3 regions of the Alsobacter sp. SYSU BS001988 genome follow, and region 3 is predicted to be linked to each of the others. Evidence: predicted binding sites of a transcription regulator. Region 3 holds the regulator's gene; each other region holds the start of a gene.
What was found. Region 3 encodes PhoB, which activates phosphate uptake and scavenging genes when phosphate is short. Its sites were predicted from a motif close to TGTCATNNANCTGTCAT; they were not measured.
Positions count from the first base shown of each region.

Region 1 (2,260 bases), 240 kb from region 3:
CGCTGCTGTCGATCATCGACGAGATCCTGGACTTCTCCAAGATCGAAGCCGGAAAGCTGGAGCTGGCGTGCGAGCCCTTCGATCTCGCGTCGCTGGTGGAGGGGGCGGTGGAGCTGCTCGCGCCGCGCGCCCAGGGCAAGGGCATCGAGATCGCCGGATTCGTCGCGGCCGATCTGCGCCGCACCGTGATGGGCGACGCCGCCCGCCTGCGGCAGGTGCTCACCAACCTGGCCGGCAACGCGGTCAAGTTCACCGACCAGGGCGGCGTCGGGGTCTCGGTCGAGCGGACGCCGGACGGACGCATCGCCTTCTGCGTCACCGACACCGGGATCGGCATCCCGGCCGACCGGCTGGCGCGCATCTTCGAGGAGTTCGAGCAGGTGGACGGCTCGGCGTCCAGCCGGCACGGCGGCACCGGCCTGGGGCTGGCGATCTCCCGCCGCCTCGTGGCCGGCATGGGAGGAGAGCTCTCCGTCGCCAGCGAGCCGGGCCGGGGCTCGGCCTTCTCGTTCACGCTGGACCTGGAGGAGGCGGCGCCCGGGATCGCGGGCGACGCGTCCCCGCGCTGCGACGGGCGGACCGCGCTGGTGGTGTCCCGCTCGCCCTTCGAGGGGCCCTACATGGTGCGGCGCCTGCAGGAGCTCGGGTTCCGGGCGCATGCGACCGGGACGACCGCAGGCGCCATCGTCCGCCTGAACGACGGCGGCTATGTTCCCGACCTCCTGGTGATCGACGGCGCCGTCGGCGAAGAGGACGCGCGCACGCTGGCGGCCCTCGCCAAGCGCTCCGGCGTCGAGAAGAGGCTGGTGCTGCTGTCGCCCTTCGAACGGCGCTCCTTCGGGCCGCCCTCCGCAGCGGGCTTCGACGGCTACCTGGTGAAGCCGGTGCGGGCGCGGTCCCTGTCGTCGCGGCTGACGCCTTCGGAGGACGCGGCGGTCCCGGGCGTCGCGGCGGCCGGCGCGGCCCAGGGCGTCCACGGAGCGGTCGCGGCGGGCATGAAGGTCCTGCTGGCGGAGGACAACGACATCAACGCTCTCCTGGCCACGCGGCTGATGCAGAAAATGGGCGCAAGCGTCACCTGGGCCAAGAACGGCGTCGAGGCCGTCCAGTGCTTTTCGGCCGCGTCCACGACGCCGCAGGAGCGTTTCGACCTGGTGCTGATGGACGTGCGCATGCCCGGGCTGGATGGGCACGAGGCGGCGAGGCGCATCCGCGAGACCGAAGCGGCGCTGGACCTTCCGCGCACCCGCATCGTCGCGCTGACCGCCAACGTGTTCGAGGAGGACCGCAGGCTCGCCCTCGCGTCCGGCATGGACGCCACCGTGGCCAAGCCCCTCGACCCCGCCGCCCTGATCGCGTCGCTCGGGCTGGAGAGCCTCGCCCGGACGGGCTGAGGCCGCGCCGCAGGCCCGTTTGTCACAATCCCGTCAGGCGGATATGGTCTGCCTGCCGTCGCGAGCGCGGCGCTTCGCCTTCATCGGGCGGCTCCTGCGCCGCTCAGGCTCACCGGTGTCAGCGCCCGCATGTCGAACCCGTCCGATCTCGCCGATCGCCCCACAGGCTTCGCCGCCCGGCTGCTGGGAGGCCTCCAGAAGGGCTCCGCGATCCTGGCGCCGCATGTAGGCCGGGCGACGCCCCTGCCCTCGCCCGCCGGGCTCGACGGCGTGCTCGGCCGCATCGGGTCGCTCGAGGTGCGGCTGGCCCAGACCGCCAAGGACGTGAAGCGCGCGCAGAAGTTGCGCTACCGCGTCTTCTACGACGAGATGGCCGCCGTGCCCGACCTGCGCTCGCGGTTGAAGCGCCGCGACATCGACGCCTATGACGCCATCTGCGACCACCTGCTGGTGATCGACCACGACGCCCCGTCGGCGATCGTCGGCGCGTCCGGGCCGGGGGCCCGAAAGCCCAAGGTGGTCGGCACCTACCGGCTGCTTCGCCAGGAGATCGCCGAGCGGCACGCCGGATTCTACTCGGCGGGCGAGTTCGAGATCCAGCCGCTGCTGGACGCCCATCCGGGCAAGCGTTTCCTGGAGCTCGGGCGCTCCTGCGTGCTCCAGCCCTACCGCGACAAGCGGACGGTCGAGCTGCTGTGGCACGGCGTCTGGACCTATGTCCGGCGGCACGGCATGGACGTGATGTTCGGATGCGCCAGCCTGGAGGGCGTCGACCCCGCCCGGCTGGCGTTGCCGCTCAGCTTCCTGCACCACCATGCCCAGGCCCCCGCCGAGTGGCGCGCCTCGGCGACGCGGTCCAGGCGGGT
Region 1 is NZ_JBTAMK010000001.1:459,817-462,076, forward strand. Features, by position in the region: gene ACYVO7_RS01990 (ATP-binding protein) at 1-1,394, shown strand, start outside; gene olsB (l-ornithine N(alpha)-acyltransferase) at 1,524-2,260, shown strand, end outside.
Region 1: olsB (l-ornithine N(alpha)-acyltransferase) is a predicted target of PhoB. The motif match lies at 1,415-1,431, and genes of this name have one in related genera.

Region 2 (2,260 bases), on a different contig from region 3:
GCGCGCCAGGGCGTGCGCTATCTCGCGCTCGAGGCGCTCGACGTGAAGGACCCCCTCACGATGGAGAGCGCGCCGGCCGACGGCGAGACGATCGGGGAGGTCATGTTCCGCGGCAATGTGGTGATGAAGGGCTACCTGAAGAATCGCAAGGCGTCCGACGAGGCTTTCGCGGGCGGCTGGTTCCACTCCGGCGACCTCGGGGTCAAGCATCCGGACGGCTACATCCAGCTGAAGGACCGCTCCAAGGACATCATCATCTCGGGCGGGGAGAACATTTCGTCGATCGAAGTCGAGGACGCGCTGTTCAAGCATCCCGCCGTCCAGGCCGCGGCCGTGGTGGCGAAGGCGGACGAGAAATGGGGCGAGACGCCCTGCGCCTTCGTCGAGCTGAAGCCCGGACGCGAGGCGACCGCGGCGGAGTTGATGGCGTGGTGCAAGGAGCGGCTGGCCGGCTACAAATGCCCGCGCCACATCGTTTTCGCGGAGCTGCCCAAGACATCCACCGGAAAGGTGCAGAAATTCCGTCTGCGTGAGATGGCCCGCGAGGTCTGAGGCCGCTGCAAAATCAAACCGCCGCAGCGCGGGGAGCGCATGCGGCGGAGTACGCAATGTCCGCGCCTTGGATCAGCGGCGCGAAGCACTCACAATGGCCAATCAGTGCAGTGTGGGTTTGGCGGAAATACGCAAACGCTCGATCTGGTCCTTGAGCTGAAGCTTCTTTCGCTTCAGTTCCGCGAGCCTGAGATCGTCCCCCGCAGGGGCCCCGATTTCCCGTTCGATCTCCTTTTCGATCGCCTGGTGGCGGCGCTCGAGCTCGGCCAGATGGGACTGCAATGCCATGCGGTACCTCCCGTGTTTTCTGACGTCATCAGTCTGACACAGTCGCGGCCCGGCCGGGAAGGGTGATTCGTTCCAAAACGCTCCCCGCAGGCCGTTCATGTCAGCTAGGGGGCAGGCCCGTCGGTTGCAAGCGCAGCCGTCACAGGGGCGCGAAAAGACGGTCGCCGCCCGTGCGGCGCCTTGCCGGTTCGGCAGGCTCTGGCATAGTGGTCGGGCTCGCGTCGGCGGGTTGAGGCGAGGCGCATTTCACCACCATGCATAACGAGATGGATGAGTTCGCAGAGGGTCAGCTCGCGGCGGAGCTCGCCCGGCTTCAGACCGAACACCGGGACCTCGACGCGGCGATTTTCGCCCTGGAAGGCATCGCGGCCGCAGACCAGTTGCAGATCCAGCGGCTGAAGAAGCGCAAGCTGCTGCTCAAGGATCAGATCATCCGGATCTCGGACCAGATCACGCCCGACATCATCGCCTGAGCAGGCGCCTTGGTTCAGGCGCGGCGCGCCTTGGCGGCGTAGAGGCGCCGGTCCACCGCCTCGAGCACGGCTTCGATGGCGAGGCCCGGGTCCAGCGCGAACACCCCGAAGCTGACGCTCACGGCGATCTCCTCGGACCGCCACCGCAGCGGCGAGGTCGCCAGCTGCGCCTGCAGGGCGGCGGCCTTGCCGGCGATCACCTCCTCGTCGGCGTGCCAGAGCAGCATGGCGAATTCGTCGCCCCCGATCCGGGCGAACACGTCCGAGGCGCGCAGATTCGTGGCCAGGATCCCGGCCGCGTGGACCAGAACCGCGTCGCCTGCCGGGTGGCCGTGCCGGTCGTTGATCGGCTTGAAAGCGTCGAGGTCGAACAGCGCCAGCGACACCGGGACGCCGTAGCGCTGCGTGTAGGACGCTGCGCGCCGCAACTCGCGCAGGAAGCCGCGCCGATTGAGCACGCCGGTCAGCTCGTCCACATGGGCGAGCTCCTCCAGTTCGCCGATGCGCGCCTTGGCGGCGGCGAGCTCGCGCCGCAGCGCTTCGGCGGTGGGGTCCGGGACGCCGGGCGGCGGCTGGTCGACGGCTTCCGCGAGGGGTCGGGCGGCGGTCACGTCATCCTTCACGATCGGGCTCGGCTCGGCTTGCGCGCGGGGGTCGCGTCACTATACTCCGCCGCTTCATTTCTGAAGGGCCGCTTAACGCGGCGCGGAGCGTGCAGTATGTCGGGGGCAAAGCCGGTCGCCATCATCATGGGCAGCCAGTCCGATTGGGCGACGATGCGGCACGCCGCCGAGACGTTGGACGGGCTCGGCGTCGGGCATGACTGCCTCATCGTGTCGGCGCATCGGACGCCCGACCGGCTCTATGAATTCGCCAAGGGCGCCCGCGCGGCGGGGTACCGGGTCGTCATCGCGGGCGCGGGCGGGGCCGCGCATCTGCCGGGCATG
Region 2 is NZ_JBTAMK010000007.1:67,222-69,481, reverse strand. Features, by position in the region: gene ACYVO7_RS14800 (acyl-CoA synthetase) at 1-552, shown strand, start outside; gene ACYVO7_RS14795 (YdcH family protein) at 655-840, opposite strand; gene ACYVO7_RS14790 (YdcH family protein) at 1,107-1,313, shown strand; gene ACYVO7_RS14785 (GGDEF domain-containing protein) at 1,328-1,924, opposite strand; gene purE (5-(carboxyamino)imidazole ribonucleotide mutase) at 2,033-2,260, shown strand, end outside.
Region 2: ACYVO7_RS14795 (YdcH family protein) is a predicted target of PhoB. The motif match lies at 864-880, and genes of this name have one in related genera.

Region 3 (2,260 bases):
TTCGTCGCCAACGCCAGCCACGAGCTTCGCACGCCGCTCGCGTCACTGCTGGGCTTCGTCGAGACGCTGGAAGGCCCGGCCAAGAACGACCCCGCCGCGCGCGAGCGCTTCCTCGCCATCATGCGGGGCCAGGCGCAGCGCATGGCGCGCCTGATCGAGGACCTGCTCTCCCTGTCGCGCATCGAGATGAACGAGCATCGCCATCCCGACGCCCCGGTCGACCTCGTCGCCGTGGCCCGGCAGGTGATCGACACGCTCCGTCCCCTGGCGGCCGAGCGGAAGGTGGAGCTCGCGCTGGCGGACTCCGCGCCCGTGATCGCGCCGGGCGACCGGGACGAACTTCTGCGCGTCGCCGATAACCTGATCGAGAACGCCATCAAATACGGCCAGTCCGGCGGCCGGGTGGACGTCGCCGTGGACGTGGTCTCGGAAGGCGGCCGCGACCATGCGCGGCTCTCGGTGCGGGACTACGGGCCGGGCATCGGCCCCGCCGATCTGCCGCGGCTGACGGAGCGCTTCTACCGGGTCGACGACGCCGAGAGCCGCCACAAGGGCGGCACCGGCCTCGGCCTCGCCATCGTCAAGCACATCGCCAAGCGCCATCGGGGCCGGCTGACGGTGGAAAGCCGCCGCGGCGAGGGCGCCCTCTTCCGCGTGACGATTCCGCTGGCGCCCGCTTGAGCCTTGGCGAGCTGCGCGGATTCACCCCTCTCGCCTGTAATATGAATGTCATGCTGCGGTCATAGAAGAAGGCCGAAGATCCCGGCGGAGACCCCCATGGCGACGGCCCCCCATATCCTGATCGTCGAGGACGAGGAGGCCCTCACGCTTCTGCTCCGCTACAATCTCGAGGCGGAAGGCTACGACGTCGAGACCGTCGCGCGCGGGGACGAGGCAGACCTGCGCATCCGAGAGCGCACGCCGGATCTCATCCTGCTCGACTGGATGCTGCCCGGCCTCTCCGGCATCGAGCTGTGCCGCCGGCTGCGCCAGCGGGGCGAGACCCAGCGCCTGCCGATCATTATGCTGACGGCGCGCGGGGAGGAAAGCGAGCGCGTGCGCGGCCTCGCGACGGGCGCGGACGACTATGTGGTGAAGCCCTTCTCCGTGCCGGAGCTGGTCGCCCGCGTCCGGGCGCTGCTGCGGCGCGCCTCGCCCGAGCGCGTCGCCAGCACGCTGGAGGCCGGCGACATCGCGCTCGACCGGGAGACCCGCCGCGTGCGCCGGTCCGGGCGCGAGCTGCATCTCGGCCCCACCGAGTTCCGGATGCTGGAGTTCCTGATGGAGAAGCCGGGCCGCGTCTACACCCGCTCGCAGCTGCTGGACGGGGTGTGGGGCCACGACAGCGACATCGACGAGCGTACGGTCGACGTGCATGTCGGGCGCCTGCGCAAGGCCATCAACCGGCCCCGCGAGAAGGACCCCATCCGCACCGTGCGCGGCTCCGGCTACTCCTTCGACGAGACCTTCTCGCGCCGCTGATTCAAAGGACGACGCGGGCCAAGTCGCCCGCGTCGGTTCTTGAAGGAGGCGCCGCTCAGCCCTTGGCGACCGCCATGCGGGCCGCGGCGCGCCGGCGGTCGACCGACGGCTGGTAGGCGATCTGCGAGTGATAGTGGCAGTAGGGCGTGCCGGGCGGGGACTTGGCGCCGCAGAAGCGGAAATCCTCGCTCGTCGGGTCGCCGTGGGGCCAGCGGCACATGGACTCGCGCAACTCCATGATGGTCACCCGCTCCGACATCGGGATCACGACGTCGTTGCGCGGAACCGGGGCGAGTTCGGCCACGGGAGCGGGGGCCGGGATGGCCTTGGGCATGACGGCCAGGTTGCCGCGGACGATCGGGGCCGGCGAGCCGTGGCTCATGGGATGGCTCGGCGCGCGCGTCACCTTGCGGGGCCGCTGCTGCTGAGGGGACGGCGTCTTGGCCCGGCCCGACAGCCCGAGGCGATGCACCTTGCCGATGACGGCGTTGCGGGTGACCCCTCCGCCGAGCTCCGCCGCGATCTGGCTGGCGCTGAGACCCTGGTTCCAGAGTTTTTTCAGCAGTTCGACGCGTTCATCTGTCCAGGACATTGGCCTCAATCCCCGTCTACTGTGTTGCCGTTCTGAATTCGCGCCCGCAGCTTCTTGAAGGCCGTCGATGTCGCCAATTCACGCATGCTCGTCACTTTGCGAATCCGCCCACGTGCGCCGCTCCGCATCGCGGAGCACGGGGTTTCATCTTGGGCCGTTCGAGTGGTTCGCCGCACCACATGTCGT
Region 3 is NZ_JBTAMK010000001.1:219,304-221,563, reverse strand. Features, by position in the region: gene ACYVO7_RS01015 (ATP-binding protein) at 1-681, shown strand, start outside; gene phoB (phosphate regulon transcriptional regulator PhoB) at 778-1,482, shown strand; gene ACYVO7_RS01005 (GcrA family cell cycle regulator) at 1,538-2,074, opposite strand.